Regions from separate parts of the Paenarthrobacter sp. UW852 genome, predicted to be linked through region 3. Evidence: riboswitches for the same ligand, from Rfam matches in the RefSeq annotation. Region 3 holds a riboswitch; each other region holds the start of a gene.

Region 1 (4,403 bases), on a different contig from region 3:
GGTTCAGAACTTGTTGTTACTCTGCAGCTGCAGCAGCAACGATGTTCACTACGCGACGGCCGCGGCGAGTACCAAACTCAACCGCACCGGCCTGGAGAGCGAACAGGGTGTCGTCGCCACCGCGGCCGACGCCTGCACCGGGGTGGAAGTGGGTTCCACGCTGGCGAACGATGATCTCGCCTGCGGAAACTACCTGACCACCGAAGCGCTTTACGCCCAGGTACTGAGCGTTGGAGTCACGACCGTTGCGAGTGGAACTCGCGCCTTTTTTGTGTGCCATGTGAAATGCCTGCCTCTAAATTTCTGGGGAAACTGAAAAACCTGAACAGCGTGTAACGAAAGTTACGCGATGCTGGTGATCTTGATCTTGGTCAGTTCCTGACGGTGACCCTGACGCTTCCGGTAGCCGGTCTTGTTCTTGAACTTCTGGATGACGATCTTCGGACCACGGAGGTCTTCGAGGATCTCAGCCGTAACCTTGACGTTGGCCAGTTCCGCAGCTGCGGAGGTGACCTTGTCGCCGTCAACCAGGAGCAAGGCGGGCAGCTCAAGCGTGCTACCGGCTCCACCGGGGACGCGGTTAAGCGTTACGTAGTCTCCAACGGAAACTTTTTCTTGGCGGCCGCCTGCGCGGACAATCGCGTACACCACTTGGGTACTCACTTCTCTCGACGTTTATAACTAAATTTGCGTGCGGAACCTGAACCGGAATCAGGCTTGGTTCGCGCTGTGCCTCAACGCCGTGGACTTCTGAACGAAGTCCGCGAGTCATCCCATGAACAATTCCAAGGGGCATAACCCAAGTGTTGGCGTAAGCACCGAAGATCAAGATTACGCTAGTTTGACCTTCAGCTGCAAATGAGGCCGGGTCCGGAGGCTACCACGTGACTCGCGTCACCAGTTGTAACGGACTCTCCCGGCACCGTGCCCATACAGCCTACAGGGTTTGGGCACGATTAACGCGATTTGCCCTGCGACGCGCGGCGAGCCTCGCAAATTACCCGCCCGGACGCCCGACCGGAGAGGTCATGAGAAAACCCGTGGCGCGTCGAAGAAGGCAGTTTCGTAGCGGCAGGACTGGGTGAAGGCTTCCATCATGGCCTCGCGATCCGCCGGCGAGGCCGCAAGGGCCGCCGCGTCCGTGAGCTTGATCGCAGTCCTGGTTGCCTCGGCGAAGTCTTCGTCCGCGTACGTCTTCAACCACTCCGCGTATGCGTGGTCCACAGGGGAACCTGCTTCCACGTAGGCGTGGTGGAGTTTCTGGCCCACTTCCGCGTACAACCAGTAGCAGGGAAGAATCGCCGCCAGGAGCACCGCGTAGCTTCCCGATGCCGAACAGGCCAGCAAATGGTCCACATAGGACTTGGTCACGGGACCCGTTGTCCCGGACACGTCGCGGCTGCTGAGCCAGTTCCTGTGCAATTCCGACTCGACCTCCAGGCACTGCCGGGAGCCCTTGGCCCAGAACAACTGCTCGTCTTCAGTAGGAGCCAGGGCGCTGGCCCGGGCCAGGACCCGGGAGTAGCCGTTGAGGTAGATCGCGTCCTGGGCCAGGTAATAGCCGAACGCGGATTCCGGCAGGCTGCCCTTCTGAAGGCCATCGATGAAGCCAAGCCGATGGATCGCCTCGAGCTCCGCGCGTGCGAGTTCCCACAAAGTCGCTGCGAACTCGCCGGGCCTCAGACTCCGCTGGTGGTGGAAGTGGTGGATCGGCCCGCTTCCTCGTCCTACTTCCAACGCCCCGGACTGCCTCAAAGCCTCAAGCAACCAAGGCTTCACCTCCCGCAGTGAAGCTTCCCAGTCCCCCGTGCTAACCTGCACCGTGGCCAGGGCGGACGACAACGAACACCCTGTGCCGTGGCTGTTCCGGGTATCGATGCGGGGCCCGTCGACCTCGACCACGTCCTGCCGCAGCAACCCGCTCGTATTCACCAAAGCATCAGGACACGCCGTTCCCGCCAAGTGGCCGCCCTTCACAAGGACCGTGTTCCCGTACTCAGCGGCCAACCGCTTACCCTGGTCCAGCGCCGAAGCCCAGTCCGTCGCCTCCGTTTCACCCAGGAGCACCGCCAGCTCGGGAAGGTTCGGGGTCAGGAGGTCTGCCAGGGGCAAAAGCGAACGCAACGCCTTCTCAGCGGACTCGCGCAGGAGCCTGTCTCCGCTGGTTGCCACCATCACCGGGTCCAGGACCACGACGGCGGGACGCACCTTTTCGAGCCAGCTGCGGACTTCGTCGATGACCTCTGCGTCGCCGAGCATGCCGATTTTGACGGCGTCAATCTCAATGTCGTTGCTGATGGCGTCCAGTTGTTGGCGCAGAAATTCGACGGGGGGCACGTGCACGGCGCTGACGCCCACGGTGTTCTGGGCTGTGAGGGCGGTGATTGCAGCCATGCCGTAACCACCGTGGGCCGCGATGCTCTTCAAGTCCGCCTGGATCCCTGCCCCACCGGAAGGGTCGGAGCCGGCGATACTCAGCACCCGCGGTGTTGGCCTGCCCGAAGCAACCGGGTAGACAGGAGAATATGCTGCAGTCATGTGGACATCCCTTCGCCGGTGCTAACCGGACAGGTTCAACGGGTCTGGATCTCAGCCCGGCCCAACGCCAGGCACCCCGTGTCTGTCCCCCAGCCTAACCGGGAAGCAGCCCGGCCCGGGAACAGCGCTGCGTAGGGGCCCGGATATGACCCATTGACGTCCCCAGGTCTGGCCATGGACGTCCTGGACGCGCAAAAGACCCCGTAGCGACTGCCGGGGCAGTTGCTACGGGGTCCGATAAGCCGTGAGCGGATCAGAGCTCGGAAGCCGGCACGCCGACTCCCAGGATGATGGGCTCGTCTGCGGGTGCCTTTTTGGCTGGTTCCACAGGGGCCTTAGCCTCGTGGGACGAACCTTGTGGCGCCGACGCAGTCACTTCATGGTGTTCAACGCTGGTTTCGTTGGCCGCACCTTGGGCCCTGCTTGCGCTGCGGTTACGGCGACCTCGGCGACTCCCGGACGTCGAAGCGGCTTCCCGATCCTGCTCAGCGGCCCGAGCCGGGGCAGCCACCTTCGGGGCAGCAACAGCTTCGCGGACGGCAGCTGGTTCCGCTTCCGCCTCCGGCGCCGCTCCCAGGTGGGAGAATGCCTCCGCCAGCAGATCCAGGCTCATTGCCGGTTTGGCCGCCTGTGGTTCGTCCTGGTGTTCAACGAACGGCAAAGCGACTTCTTCGCCACCGAAACGCAGGACCGGGGTGGAGCGTGCTTCCCGGACTGCTGCCTCGTGGGCCGTTGATTCTTCGTCGTTGCCATGAGCTACGGGTTCGTCGGCAGCCGTCTGATGAGTTGACCGCGCCAGTTCCTCTGCACGGTGAAGCTCGTCGTCGTGCAGGTGGGCAGCGTGTGCTGCAGCCGCGATGGTAGCCAACGCAGCGCGGGTTGCCTCGGCCTTTGCCTGGCGCGCAGGGTCCTGCGGTTCCGGGTGCGTTGGCGAGGCCGCGTGCGCGGCCGGCGCAGACTGAACCGGAGCGGGGGCTTCGGAAACAGCCTGTCCCCCACCCTTGCCTCGGCGGCGCTTCCGTTCCGTACGGGCCGCCGGCTGCTGCTGCGTCGATTCCGTGTGCGGGCGGTGGTGCTCAGCGGCCACAACGTTCGCACGGCGGTGTTCCACCGGCTCATCGTGTGTCACGACGCCACGGCCGGCGCAGTGCTCGCACTGCTCGCCGAAGACCTCGAGGAGGCCGGTGCCCATGCGCTTACGCGTCATCTGCACCAGGCCCAACGACGTGACTTCAGCGACCTGGTGCTTGGTACGGTCGCGGCCAAGGCACTCAACCATGCGGCGCAGCACAAGATCGCGGTTGGATTCCAGGACCATGTCGATGAAGTCGATGACAATGATGCCGCCGATATCGCGCAGGCGCAGCTGGCGGACTACTTCCTCGGCAGCTTCGAGGTTGTTCTTGGTGACAGTCTCTTCGAGGTTGCCGCCGCTGCCGGTGAACTTTCCGGTGTTGACGTCCACCACGGTCATGGCTTCGGTGCGGTCAATGACCAACGAACCACCCGAGGGCAGGAAGACCTTGCGTTCCAGGGCCTTGTGGATCTGCTCGTCGATGCGCCAGGCAGCGAAGATGTCCTGGTCCTTGGTCCACTTCTCGAGGCGGCCCACCAGGTCAGGGGCAACGTAGGTCACGTAGGCCTCGATGGTGTCCCATGCGTCGTCGCCGGAGACGATCAGCTTGGAGAAGTCTTCGTTGAAGACGTCGCGCACTACCTTGATGGTCAGGTCGGGTTCGCCGTACAGCAATTCCGGTGCAAGGACCTTGGTTGAGGAGGCTTGCCCCTCAATGCCCTCCCACTGAGCGCGCAGGCGGTTGATGTCGTGCGTCAGCTCTTCTTCCGAGGCACCTTCAGCTGCGGTG
Region 2 (4,403 bases), on a different contig from region 3:
ACCTGCACGCGCTCAACATTTACCAAGAGGCTGACATCGAAAAGATCCGTCAGGAAGTCCAGAACATTGAAGCCGGCTTGATCCGCATCATGGGCACCCGCGAGGAAGTCCAGGCGTTGGGAGCCGAGATCAGTCCAGGCGTGAAAGGGGCAGCCCTGTGAAGGAAATCGTCCTCATAGTTACGGCCGTGATTCTTAGCCTGGCCGCTGCCGGCGCCATTGTGCGGATCGCGATCGGTCCTTCGCTGCTGGACCGGGTCTTGGCATCCGACGTTTTGCTGGCCATTCTCGGCGCAGCCTTGGCGATCGACATGGCGGTGAACCGGCACCTGAATAACCTGATGCTGCTGGTAGCGCTGGCCGTGATCGGCTTTATTGGCTCGGTGACAGTAGCCCGGTTCGTGGCTGAGCGGAGGGAACAGAGCAATGAGTCCTGATGCCACCGGCGTGGATGCCGTCATCGACGGTGTGACCGCTGTGTTCCTGGTGGTGGGAGCGCTGATGTCCCTCGGTGCCGCGGTGGGTTTGCTGCGTTTCCCTGACCTGATGAGCCGCATGCACGCTGCTACCAAACCGCAGGTCCTGGGCTTGTTCCTCATGCTGGCGGCCATCGGCCTGCAAATGCGGACCTGGTGGGTTTGGCCCGTGCTGTTGGTGGCATGGATTTTCCAGCTGCTGACCGCGCCCGTGTCGGCACACATGGTGGGTCGGGCCGCGTACCGCACCAAGCACGGACACCGGGAGATGCTGACCAAGGACGAACTTGAGGCCGTCGTTCAGAGGGCGGCTGCGGGGCAAGTCGACCCGGAGGGTTAAAGCCAACGCGGGGTCACTTCCGGCCCATCCCAGGGGGATTTATGGGCCGGAAGTGACCCCGCGTTGCTTCAAACGGTGATGCGCTAGACGATGTCCTGGGACTTCGCGAAGCGGGCGATGGCACGCTGGGTGCCCCTGCTGGCCAGCACCTGGATGAGTGTGCTCACGAACGCCGAGATCAGGGCGAAGGTGAGGGCGGAGCGAAGGCTCGTTTCCATGTCATCGTTGCCTGTGGGCGGCTTGTTGCCTGTGGCCTTTTCCCACCCTTTGTTGACGAGTTTTGTTCCGACGAAGCCCGCCCCGAGGCTCACTCCGGCGCCGATCAGCTTGAAGAAGAGGTTCATGCCACCAGCCTAGCTGCAACGCGTGGACCGGCAACGCTAGCGGCGGCTTTCCCGTTCCTTGAGGAACGCGGCCAGGGAGCCCACGGGCGCCAGGACGGGGACGACAGTGTGCTCGGCCGACCATATGGCATCGACGGTCCCGTATCCGGCGATTTCCTTGAGGAGGTAGAAGGTGGGCGGCATCAGTTTCAGGGTGCCTGCTGCCTCTGCCGCGAGGATTCCCTCCACGGGCATCCACAGGGATTGCCACGCTTCGGTTGTTTGGTGGTGGGGCTCCCTGTCCGTCGAGGGCCTGGCCACATAGAAGAACGTGTCGAAACGCTTGGGCATGTCGATCGGGGTAATCCAGTTGGCCCATGGGCGCAGGTCACTGGCGTCGATGCTCAGCCCGGCTTCCTCACGGACCTCCCGGATCGCGGCTGTGAGCACCATTCCTGTTTTGGCAGCGGCATCGTCGGAACCGATGGAGCTGGCCTGCCAGTCCGCCGCATGGCTGCTGAGCAGTTCGGGGGCGTAGTCCCACCCGGAGTGGTCGGCGGGGTCCACGCGTCCTCCCGGGAAAACCACCATTCCTGCGGCGAAGTCCATGGTGCTGACCCTGTGCTGGACGAACGCCTCGAGCCCGGACGGGGTATCGCGGAGCAGGATGACGCTTGCGGCGAGGCGTGCTTCAGCCACGTCAACGTTGTCTGGGAGGCCAGAGCCGGGTTGGTCCGTCATGAAGTGTGCCCCTTCGCTTTGGATGCTGCTGGATTATTCTCTCAGGTCCGTTGCGAGGCCTGGTGTGCGTGCCAAAGCGTGGGGAAAGGGCGCAGAGTGGGCCTCGCAAGGCGCGTTCGTTGGGTTGCGAGGCCTGGTGTGCGTGCCAAAGCGTGGGGCAAGGGTGCTGAGTGGGCCTTGCAACGGTGAGGGTGGGCCGGATTGTGACCGGACAGCAGTCCCCACCGCGGAGTGCAGGTGTAAACTGAACCAGCCCAGCAGGGCAGATTTAATAACGACAGGGGAGCGCCGCCGTCGGAACCTGCAGAGATGCGGGAGCCGCGAGGGCGCTGAGAGTGCGGACAGCCGCAGACCCTCGAACCTGATCCGGTTAGTACCGGCGCAAGGGAGTCGAGCTTCTCAGAGTGTCCGGAACCGGGCGGCGCAGGCCAGCCGGGTATTCCGGGGAGCACTTTCCCCTCCTGTAACTCAGGAGGCAGAAAAATGACCACGGTAAGCGTGAAGAAGACCAGTTATAACTGGCGTGTTGTAGACATTGTGGTGGCAGCCTTGATCGCCATCGCCGGCGGCGTGATTTTCTGGGCATGGTCCCAAGGCGCCGCACTGGTATCCATCCCCATGAACGCGGCGTATCCGCCGCTGACGGGCCTGATCGCTGGCGGTTGGATGATTCCGGCGGTCCTGGGCATGCTCATTATCCGTAAGCCGGGTGCCGCCCTGTTCTGCGAGTCCGTTGCAGCCACAGGCGAACTCATCATGGGCTCCCAGTACGGCACAACCGTACTGATCTCCGGCGTCCTTCAGGGCCTCGGCGCGGAGCTCATCTTCGCCGCGTTCCTCTACAAGAAGTTCAACCTGCCCACCTCGCTCCTTGCCGGTGCAGGTGCGGGCCTCTTCTGCGGCCTCAACGACTCGTTCCTTCCCTGGGGCTGGAACATCGCCTACGAGGCAATCGACAAGCTCACTTACATCACGTTCACCACAATCTCCGGGGCGATCATTGCGGGCGCACTGTCATGGATTGCCACCCGCGGCCTGGCGAAAACCGGCGTCCTTAGTTCCTTCGCGTCGCGCAAGGCCGCTTCGGAGCCCGTCTTCAGCTGATGCCCGTCATTGAACGCGGCAGCCACGTCCGGCCTGCCGCCATCACAGCCGAGGGCTGGGGATGGCGGCACGCCGGCAGGACCTCGCCAGCCATCCAAGGCCTTGACCTCCGGATCGAACCTGGGGAGCGGGTGCTGCTGCTCGGCCCCTCGGGTGCGGGCAAGTCCACGCTCCTGCATGCCCTCGCGGGGGTGTTGGGGGACGAAGAAGACGACTCGGACGAGACCGGCTCGCTGCTGCTGGACGGCGCTTCTCCCCGGGAGCAGCGCGGCCGCGCCGGCCTGATGCAACAGGACCCGGAAACGCAGGTTGTCCTGTCCCGCGTGGGGGACGACGTCGCCTTCGGCGCCGAGAACCTGGCCGTGCCGCGGGAGGAAATTTGGGCCCGCGTCCATGAAGCGCTCGACGACGTCGGGTTGCGGACCGCTGCCGGCGGCGGACTGGCGTTGGATCATCCGACGGCGGCCCTGTCCGGCGGGCAGAAACAGCGCCTCGCGCTTGCGGGGATTTTGGCGATGCGGCCCGGGCTGATCCTGCTGGACGAACCAACGGCCAACCTGGACCCGGCAGGGGTCCTTGAGGTGCGGGACGCAGTGGGCCGCTGCCTCGACAAGACCGGAGCCACCCTCGTTGTGGTGGAACACCGCGTGTCCGTGTGGAAGGACCTGGTGGACCGGATTGTGGTGTTGCAGCCAGGATCCGGCGGCAACGGCACTCCGGGCGTCCTGTTGGACGGGGCGCCGGAGCAGGTCCTGTCCGAGGCCCGGACCATGCTGATGGCAGCCGGCGTCTGGGTTCCCGGATACGTCCCGGCAACCCGTGCCCGGCGAAGTGAAACCGCCACCGCGCAACTGCTCCTTGCCGCCCAGGATGTGGCAGTCTCGCGAGAAAAGCCCCGCCGAAAGGGATTCCGGACCATCCCTCCGGTTGCTGTGCAATCCGATGTCAGCGCCCAGGTCAGGGCGGGCCAAGCGCTCTCCGTCACTGGTCCGAATGGTGCCGGTAAGTCTACGTTCGCGCTCACGCTGGCCGGCCTTTTGGCGCCGGTGGACGGCAAAGTGAGTGCCGCCGTCGCGCTTTCAGAAGGGGCCGGGATCGACCCGTTCAAGTGGAAGGCCGACCAGCTGATTTCACGCATCGGGACAGTGTTTCAGGAGCCCGAGCACCAGTTTGTCACGGGCAAGGTGCTAGATGAGCTGATGTTTGGTCCGAAGCACCTTGGCCATGGCGAGGAACGCGTGGACGAACTGCTGGAGCGGTTGCGGCTCACCCACCTGGTGGACGCGAACCCGTACACGCTGTCCGGCGGCGAGAAGCGCAGGCTTTCGGTGGCCACGGTGCTCGCCGCGCATCCCAAAGTCCTTGTCCTCGATGAGCCCACGTTCGGCCAGGACGCGAACACTTGGGCCGAGCTGGCGTC
Region 3 (4,403 bases):
GGCGGGGCCCGTGGCTTCGGCGCCGCGATCCAGCGCGGCTGCCCGTTTGAGTGCTTCGTCGTGGGTGGCTACAAATATTTCGGCAAAGCCCATGGAAAGTACTCTCAATCCTTCGTGCTGACGGGGCGGCGGCACGGGAACCGAAAGGTTCCGCGCCGTCAATGCCCAGCCTAGTGCAGCCATGGGCTGCCAGGACGATTCAGCGAACGGCGACGCGCAGCTTGTTCCGCCACGGGTCGTCGAACCGAAGCTCAGCGCCGGTGTGGTGGTTCTGGACGCCCGCCACCTTCAGCCGGTCGGCCAGCATCGCGACGTCGTCAGCCGTGGGGACCTCGATCAGGACTTCCCCAAGCCCCAGCGTGTCCTTTCGGGGTCCGGCACCGCGACTGTTCCACACGTTCATGGCCATGTGGTGGTGGTATCCACCGGCGGATACGAACAAGGCCTGCCCGTGCCAGCCCGCCGTCCGCTCGAACCCCAGGGTTTCCACATAGAACTTTTGCGCAGTTTCAACGTCCCCGACTTGGAGGTGCACGTGGCCGATCCCGGCGGCCGCCTCCCGCTGGCCGGTCACGGCAGCCTCACTCAGGTGCTGCTGCAGGAACCGCTGCGGCGGGAGTGCGACGTTGTCCATGACGACGTTCTTGCCGTCCCACTGCCACAGTTCGCGGGGCTTGTCATAGTAGAGCTCAATGCCGTTGCCCTCGGGGTCGGTGAAATAGAACGCCTCGCTGACCAGGTGGTCGGCGCTTCCGGCAAAGGCGCGCGGCTCGTATTCTGCCGCCGTGGCAATGGTGGCCGCCAGGGATGGCTGGTCCTCAAAGAGGATGGCGGTGTGGAACAGGCCCGCTTCCCCACGGCCCGGGATCTGCAGACCTGAGGCAGGCGCCAGGTGGACAACAGGCTTTCCCGTGCGGCCCAAGTACAGTCCGCCATCCTGCTCGGCCACGATGTCCAGGCCCAAGGCGCGCTGGTAGTAGTCGCTCATGACCTTCATGTCGCCTACCTTGAGCATGACGGTGCCCATGGTGAGTTCGGCAGGAAGAAGATCCTGGCTGTTTGCTGTAGTCATGTGAAGCTCCTGGGTTTGAGGCTGCCGCCCTTTCGGCACCTTCTACTAGTACTAAAATACTTGAAGCTTCAATTTATTCCTAACGGATGATCCCGCCACGTAAAACGATGTGCTGGAGTTCGGCCACGGTGTTGAGGGCGACCCGCGGATCTTCACGGCAGAGAACGACGTCGGCACTCGCCCCTTCGCTGATGGCTTCGGCACCCAGCCACGCCCTTGCGCCCCACGTTGCGGCCTCCAGGACAGCGGAAGGCGGCAGGCCGGCGTCGTGCAGTTCCTTCATCTCGTCCGCAATCCGGCCGTGCTTGATCACGCTGCCGGCATCGGTGCCCGTGTAGATGGTGACACCGGCTTCGAAGGCCTCCAGCACGCGGTCGTGGCGGCGTTCCCACAGCTTCGCCATGTGATCTGCGTAGACGGGGAACTTGGGCGCGGCCTGGGCGGAAATCTCCGGAAAAGTCGCAATGTTGACCAGCGTAGGGACAATCGGAACGCCCTGCTCCACAAGCCGCGGAAGGTGCCGCGGCAAGAGGCCCGTAGCGTGTTCGATGCAGTCGATATTGGCGTCCAGCATGTCGTCAATGGTGTCTTCTGCGAAGCAGTGGGCCGTAACCCTGGCTCCCTCATCGTGCGCGGCCGAAATGGCGTCCTTGACCAGCTTGGCCGGGAAGGATGCGGCCAGGTCACCAATGCCGCGATCGATCCAGTCGCCCACGAGTTTCACCCAGCCATCGCCGTCACGGGCTTCTTTGCGGACGGTCTCCACGAGCTGTTCGGGCTCGATTTCATGGCCCAGTCCTCGGAGGTACCGCCGATCCCTGGCTATGTGCCGGCCAGCCCTGATCAGTCGCGGCAAATCCGCACGCCCTTGGACCCAGCGCGTGTCACTGGGCGATCCTGCATCACGGATCAACAGTGTGCCGGCCGCCAGGTCTGCCCGTGCCTGGGCGAGGGTGGTCTGCTCATCAACGGCACCGCCCGGCCCCAAACCGATGTGGCAGTGGGCGTCGACAAAGCCGGGCAGGACCCAGCCGTCGAGCACAACGTCCGGTGCCGCCACGGGCTGGATGAATGTCAGGCGACCGTCAACGGACCACATGCCCCTCCGCTCCTTGCCTGCCGCTACGAGCACCGTACCGCTGAATTCGATGATGTTGGCCATGGCAAAAGCCTAGCCCTGTACGTTCCGGGCAGGCCTGCAACGCCATATGACTGTGCGGCCGCAGGCAGCTGTGGTAGCTTCGTCTACGACCACACGGGGGCCCCTGCAGGGGCTGAGATCGGACTGAGGCAGTCTGCGACCGTTGAACCTGTCCGGGTAATGCCGGCGAAGGAAGTGAGCAGTCCCTTGAGCACCACAGAAACACAGCACAGCCCTGCCCAAAACGCGTCCGTCGTGGAGACCGGGGCACCGGAAACCGTGACGCAGTCGCTGAAATCCCACTCGCTGGGGTGGCTTGAAGATCCCGAACATGGCATTCGCGTTCCTGTCACCGAGATCGCGCTGGAACCCTCCCCCAATGGCCAAGCCAACCCGCCCCTGCAGGTTTATCGAACTGCCGGACCGGGCAGTGATCCGAGAGTCGGGCTGGAACCGTTCCGTGCACCCTGGATCGAAGGCCGGGGCGACACGGAGCCGTACTCGGGCCGTGAAAGGAACCTGCTCGACGACGGCAAGTCCGCGGTCCGGCGCGGTGCGGCATCGGCGGAGTGGAAGGGCGCACAACCGGTGCCCCGCCGCGCCGTCGAGCAGAAGACCGTCACACAGATGCACTACGCCCGGAAGGGCATCGTGACGGAGGAGATGCAGTTCGTGGCCTTGCGCGAGAACTGCGATGTCGAATTGGTCCGCAGCGAAGTTGCCGCCGGACGCGCCATCATCCCCAGCAACATCAATCACCCGGAATCCGAACCGATGATTATCGGCAAGGCGTTCCTGGTCAAGATCAACGCCAATATTGGCAACTCCGCGGTGACCAGCTCCATCACCGAGGAAGTCGACAAACTGCAGTGGGCGGCGCAATGGGGTGCCGATACGGTCATGGACCTCTCCACCGGCGATGACATCCACACCACGCGGGAATGGATCATCCGCAACTCCCCCGTTCCAATCGGCACGGTTCCCATTTATCAGGCACTCGAAAAGGTCAATGGCGAAGCCAATAAGCTCACGTGGGAGATCTTCCGCGACACCGTGATTGAACAGTGCGAACAAGGGGTGGACTACATGACCGTCCATGCCGGGGTGCTGCTGCGCTACGTCCCGTTGACTGCCAATCGCGTCACCGGCATCGTTTCCCGCGGCGGCTCGATCATGGCCGGCTGGTGCCTGGCCCACCACCAGGAGAACTTCCTCTACACCCACTTCGACGAACTGTGCGAGATCTTCGCCAAGTACGATGTCGCCTTTTCGCTCGGCGACGGGCTGCGTCCCGGCTCCATCGCGGACGCCAATGATGCCGCGCAGTTCGCAGAGCTGGACACCCTTGCCGAGCTGACCCAGCGGGCGTGGGAGTTCGATGTCCAGGTCATGGTTGAAGGCCCGGGGCACATCCCCTTCCACTTGGTACGTGAAAACGTCGAACGCCAGCAGGAACTGTGCAAGGGTGCCCCGTTCTACACACTGGGTCCCTTGGTCACGGATGTGGCGCCCGGCTACGACCACATCACCTCGGCCATTGGCGCGACCGAAATCGCCCGCTACGGCACGGCAATGCTCTGCTACGTGACACCCAAGGAACACCTTGGCCTGCCGAACAAGGACGACGTCAAAACCGGTGTGATCACCTACAAGATCGCCGCCCACGCCGCTGACCTCGCCAAGGGGCACCCTGGCGCGAACGAGCGCGACGATGCACTGTCCAAAGCCCGCTTCGAGTTCCGTTGGCGCGACCAGTTCGCGCTGTCCCTCGATCCTGTGACAGCCGAGGCGTTCCACGACGAAACCCTGCCCGCCGAGCCGGCCAAGACCGCGCACTTCTGCTCGATGTGCGGGCCGAAATTCTGCTCCATGCGGATCAGCCAGGATATCCGCGATGAGTACGGTTCAGCTGAAGCGCAGGCCGCAATCGCCGGCATGTACAACGGCATGAGGGAAAAAAGCCAGGAGTTCCTGGCATCAGGCGGGAAAGTCTACCTGCCGGAACTGCAGGTACCCGGCACTGCGGGCAATGGCAGCTCAGGACGCCTGAACTGACATGGCCCGTCCCACGTCCGCGACAAACGAGCGGATGATGTGATCGCCATCCACTGAATCCTGGGGCCGGTGCCCGCCCGCTGCTACCCGGCGGAGGGCGCCGGTCTCCTGGAGGTATCCCGCAATTTCCTCGTA
Region 4 (4,403 bases), 350 kb from region 3:
GTCTCCAGCGCCTCGCGGGCAAGTTCGGCGGTCATCACCGCGTCCTTCGCCGTGAAACAGCCGGCCGTGTTGGGCAACACCCGGATGTTGTGGTCCACCAGGAGCTGGAAGAGAGACCCGGTTTCTGCCGGCGAATAGCGCCGCATGGCCACGGTGGTCAGCTCCGTACCCGAGGCCAGGAGCGCAGCGCCCAAACCGTCCAGGCTCGGGGCACCCCCTGTTCCCATGATCAGCCGCGAACCAAAGTCGACGCCGTCGATCACCAAGGCGTCGGTGCTGGGGGCAGTGCTTGTTGTGGACATTGTTCAGCCTCCCTGGACTGCGGTAACGAGTTCGAGTTCATCGCCGTCGGCGAGTGCTGTTGCCGCCCACTGGCTGCGCGGCACCACCTCTGAATTGCGCGCGACGGCGACACCCAGCTTGCCGCCGTCGGCCGCCTGTCCCCTGTGGTCCAGTTCGCGGCCGGTGATGGCGGTGACGAGGGTGCTGACAGAGGCGTCATCGGCCACTGCATGGTCGGATCCATTGAGTTTGATGTTCATGCGCTTTCCTTGCTGCGGGCGTGTGCTGGGACGAAGTTCCGTGGACCGGTTGCGCTGGCCGTAAAGCGGTCGGGGCGGAAAGGGGCCCACTGTGCATCGGTCGATCCGTTGATCAGTTCGCCGACAATCCTTGCGGCTACCGGTGTCAGCAGGACTCCGTGACGGAAGAACCCGGTGGCAACCACCAAACCCTCAATGTCGCCATTGGTTCCGGCGACGCGGCCAAGCAACGGTGCGTTGTCCGGCGTCCCTGGCCTGGCGCGGGCTGTTGCCTCCAGGAGTTCGAGTTCGGCGACCGCGGGGACCAGGACCTGGGCGTCGCGCAGGAGTTGATAGACGCCGCCCGCCGAGACGGCGTTGGAGGCCGTGGACAGTCCGTCCTCACGCTGGGTCGCTCCGATCACCACGGTGCCGTCGTCGCGGGGGACGATGTAGACGGGAACGCCCCGCACTATCCCCCGGACGGTGGAGGTAACGAGAGGTTGCAGGTTGTCCGGAACCCGAAGCCTGAGGATGTCACCATAGACCGGCCGCAGTGGAAGCGTGAGCCCTTCGGGCAGGCCGTCCAAGCCGGCGGCGCCCAGACCGTTTGCGACCACCGTCTCGGTGGCAAAGACCTTGGTGCCTGACTCGAGTTCGACTCCAGAGACCCTGCCTTCATCCCACAGGAGACGATGTGCCAGCGCTTTCACAGCGAATCCGTTGTCCGCCCCCGTAACCCAGCTCAGATCATCGCTAGAGTGATCCGAAAGTTCGGCCAAAAGGCAGGCGGCGAGCTTGCGGGGATCCACCTGGTGGTCGGTGGGGATGTCGAAGGCACAGGAAATTTGGGGACTCAGCAAGGGCTCACGCTCCCTCGCTTCCCGGAGGGCCAATGGCTCCACTCCCAGGCCCGCAGCCTTCTGTACCACCCGGAGGTCTGCGAGCGCGCGGCGGTCGGCGGCGTCGGCACCCACGGCGAGGGTCGGCGTCGTGCGGTATCCGGCGGCGTGCGCCCCTCCGGCCAGCGCGCCAACAAAAGCGGGCCACAGCCGGGAGGATTCGACCATGAGTTCCAGGAGTTCTTCTTCCTGGTAGTGCAGTTCACTGACGGGTGCCAGCATCCCGGCCGCTGCGAAAGTTGCGCCGTTTGCGGGCCAAGGGTCGATGAGGGCCACTGAGCGGCCCAGCCTGCGCAGTTGGTGGGCGATGCCCAACCCGATGATGCCGCCGCCGATAATGGCTACATCTGCATGAATGGCGTCTGCCATGTATTCCCTTCCCTACGCCGGTATTAGCCGGATCAGGTCAAGCGGTCGGCGCTGAAGCCCTCTCAGCCGGACGGTCACATAGTCGAACGTCGCGGCTCCCGCAGTACGTGCCCAGTGTAGAGGAACTACTCTGGTTCCCATGACCCAGCCTGAATCCCTCGCCTCAGCCCGACTCTATTTGTGCACCGATGCCCGGAAGCGACAGGGCGATTTCGAAGACTTCGTCGATGCCGCCTTCGAGGGTGGGGTGGACATCATCCAGCTCCGGGACAAGTCGATCGAGGCAGCCGAAGAACTGGAATTGCTGGCCATCCTGCGGAGTGTGGCCGAGCGGCACGGCCGACTGTGGGCTGTCAACGATCGGGCCGATATTGCCAGTGTTTCCGGGGCTCCTGTGTTCCACGTGGGCCAGAAGGACCTGCCCCTTCCGGTGGCCCGGACCTTCCTCCCGGCCCCTGCCGCGATTGGACTTTCCACCCACACTCCGGAGCAGGTCAATGCGGCCATTGCCGCTTCTACCGGCGACGGCGGCCTGGACTATTTCTGTGTCGGACCGGTTTGGGCGACACCCACCAAACCGGGGCGCCAAGCCGTTGGGCCGGACCTGGTCACATATGCCGCAGAAGCGATGAGGCGTGCCACGGAAACGACCGACGGCGCCGTGCAGCTCCCGTGGTTCGCTATTGGCGGCATCGACCTGGGCAACGTGGAACAGGTCCTTTCGGCGGGGGCCAGCAGGATCGTGGTTGTCCGTGCCATCACCGAAGCCGCAGACCCGACGGCGGCTGCCAAGTCGCTGCTGGAAGCCCTGGACTCAATTTAGCGAAAGTCGCTCACCGTGCGGCCTTGACATGGTGTGATCCCCGGAATCCGGGCTACCCTGATTTTCGTGTCACATCATCGGATTGCACCCAACGTCGACGACTCGTCGGACCAGCTCGCAGCGGCCCTCGCCGCACTCCGGACGGAGCTGGAACTCCCAGGCGACTACCCCACGGGGGCAGTGGAAGAAGCCCGAGAAGCCGTGGCGGACCTGAAGCTGCCTGAACGCGACCTTCGGGACATTCCGTTTGTCACCATCGACCCCGCCACGTCGACGGACCTGGACCAGGCGCTGTTCATAGAGCGCGCCGGTGACGGTTACAAGGTCCTCTATGCGATCGCCGACGTTCCGTCCTTCGTGGCTCCCGGTGGTGCCCTCGACACGGAGACACGCCGGCGCGGCCAGACCTTCTATGCTCCGGATGGACGCATTCCCTTGCACCCGGAAATCATCAGCGAACATGCCGGCAGCCTGCTGGCAGAGCAGGACTGTGGCGCCTTCGTCTGGGATTTCGTCCTCGACGCGCAGGCCGAAGCAGTGACGGTGACAGTAGGCCGCGCCACCGTGCGCAGCCGGGCCAAGCTAAGTTACAAGGGCGTCCAGGAGCAAATCGACGACGGAACGGCACCGCCCGTACTGCAGCTCCTCAAGGAAGTGGGGTTGAAACGGGTTGAACTCGAACGCCTCCGCGGCGGTGCGAGCCTGAACATGCCCGAACAGGAGATCGTCCAAGCGGCCGACGGCGGCGGGTACAGGATCGTTGCTGCCCCGTCGTTGCCGGTGGAGGACTGGAACGCGCAGATTTCACTCATGACCGGGATGGCGGCAGCTCAGCTGATGCTGGACGGCAAGGTTGGCATACTGCGCACCATGCCCGCACCGGACGAACGCTCCCTGCGGCACTTCAAAAGGCAGACCACGGCCCTTGGTAAACCCTGGGACGGACGGATCAGCTACGGCGAATACCTGCGGACCCTGGACGCATCAGACCCGAAGCAACTCGCCATCCTGCACTCAGCCGGGACGTTGTTCAGGGGTGCCAACTACACACCTTTCGACGGCGAGGTCCCGACGGAAGTCATCCAGGCAGCCATCGGCGCTCCGTACGCGCACACCACAGCACCGTTGCGCCGCCTCATCGACCGTTTCGTCCTGGTGATCTGCGAGGCACTGAGCAACAAGCGGGACATCCCTGCCTGGGCCCGGGAAGCCTTGCCGTCCTTGCCCGAGATCATGGCCTCGTCCGATCAACTCGCTGGCCGCCTCGAGCGTGCCGCCTTGGACACGGTTGAGGCGGCACTGGTTGCCAACCATGTTGGCCAGGAATTTGATGCGGTGGTCATTTCCGGCTCCAAGCCAAACGGGAACGGGAACGGAAAGGGCAACGGGAACGGCAACGGCGGTCCATACGGAATCGTCCAAATAGCGGAGCCCGCCGTGACCGCCCGTTGCGACGGCGAACTGGAGTCCGGGACCAAGGTCCGCGTCCGGCTGGTCAAGGCTGACATTGCCAGCCGGGAGATCCTGTTTGAACTGCTGCCATAGCGCCGTTCAATCCCCAATCCGGGCTTTCGGGCTCCCAGAGGATAGACTGGGCGTGTAGTAATGGATGCCCGGTCGTTGATTCAGTTAATTTTTGAACTCAACAAGCCCGCCCCTACGCGATCTTGAGATGTACCAACTGGTCACCAGTGCCAGTACTTAGATAGCCCGCGATCGGCTTCCACTGGACTTGCTTGCGCGCCCGTTGGTGCTCCGGTACGGCTATGCCGCCCCCGTTGAGCATGC

Evidence for each region. A riboswitch is a leader RNA that binds a small molecule or an ion and turns the genes downstream of it on or off. The one in region 3 is predicted to bind thiamine pyrophosphate.
Region 1: another riboswitch for thiamine pyrophosphate. It lies ahead of thiD (bifunctional hydroxymethylpyrimidine kinase/phosphomethylpyrimidine kinase); the one in region 3 lies ahead of thiC (phosphomethylpyrimidine synthase ThiC).
Region 2: another riboswitch for thiamine pyrophosphate. It lies ahead of NEK97_RS08510 (ECF transporter S component); the one in region 3 lies ahead of thiC (phosphomethylpyrimidine synthase ThiC).
Region 4: another riboswitch for thiamine pyrophosphate. It lies ahead of thiO (glycine oxidase ThiO); the one in region 3 lies ahead of thiC (phosphomethylpyrimidine synthase ThiC).

The regions. Positions count from the first base shown of each region.
Region 1 covers NZ_JAMSGY010000001.1:61,660-66,062, reverse strand. The annotation lists gene rpmA (50S ribosomal protein L27) at 17-280, opposite strand; gene rplU (50S ribosomal protein L21) at 343-651, opposite strand; gene thiD (bifunctional hydroxymethylpyrimidine kinase/phosphomethylpyrimidine kinase) at 1,027-2,538, opposite strand; TPP riboswitch at 2,529-2,627, opposite strand; gene NEK97_RS00320 (Rne/Rng family ribonuclease) at 2,792-4,403, opposite strand, start outside.
Region 2 covers NZ_JAMSGY010000004.1:77,133-81,535, forward strand. The annotation lists gene NEK97_RS08485 (Na+/H+ antiporter subunit E) at 1-161, shown strand, start outside; gene NEK97_RS08490 (monovalent cation/H+ antiporter complex subunit F) at 158-436, shown strand; gene mnhG (monovalent cation/H(+) antiporter subunit G) at 426-815, shown strand; gene NEK97_RS08500 (DUF4235 domain-containing protein) at 899-1,159, opposite strand; gene NEK97_RS08505 (NUDIX hydrolase) at 1,196-1,879, opposite strand; TPP riboswitch at 2,149-2,285, shown strand; gene NEK97_RS08510 (ECF transporter S component) at 2,363-2,983, shown strand; gene NEK97_RS08515 (ABC transporter ATP-binding protein) at 2,983-4,403, shown strand, end outside.
Region 3 covers NZ_JAMSGY010000003.1:58,043-62,445, forward strand. The annotation lists gene NEK97_RS06475 (hypothetical protein) at 1-93, opposite strand, end outside; gene NEK97_RS06480 (VOC family protein) at 200-1,072, opposite strand; gene NEK97_RS06485 (amidohydrolase family protein) at 1,152-2,234, opposite strand; TPP riboswitch at 2,318-2,425, shown strand; gene thiC (phosphomethylpyrimidine synthase ThiC) at 2,421-4,268, shown strand; gene NEK97_RS06495 (alpha/beta fold hydrolase) at 4,251-4,403, opposite strand, start outside.
Region 4 covers NZ_JAMSGY010000003.1:403,321-407,723, forward strand. The annotation lists gene NEK97_RS07990 (thiazole synthase) at 1-302, opposite strand, end outside; gene thiS (sulfur carrier protein ThiS) at 306-542, opposite strand; gene thiO (glycine oxidase ThiO) at 539-1,792, opposite strand; TPP riboswitch at 1,785-1,904, opposite strand; gene thiE (thiamine phosphate synthase) at 1,932-2,615, shown strand; gene NEK97_RS08010 (RNB domain-containing ribonuclease) at 2,682-4,160, shown strand.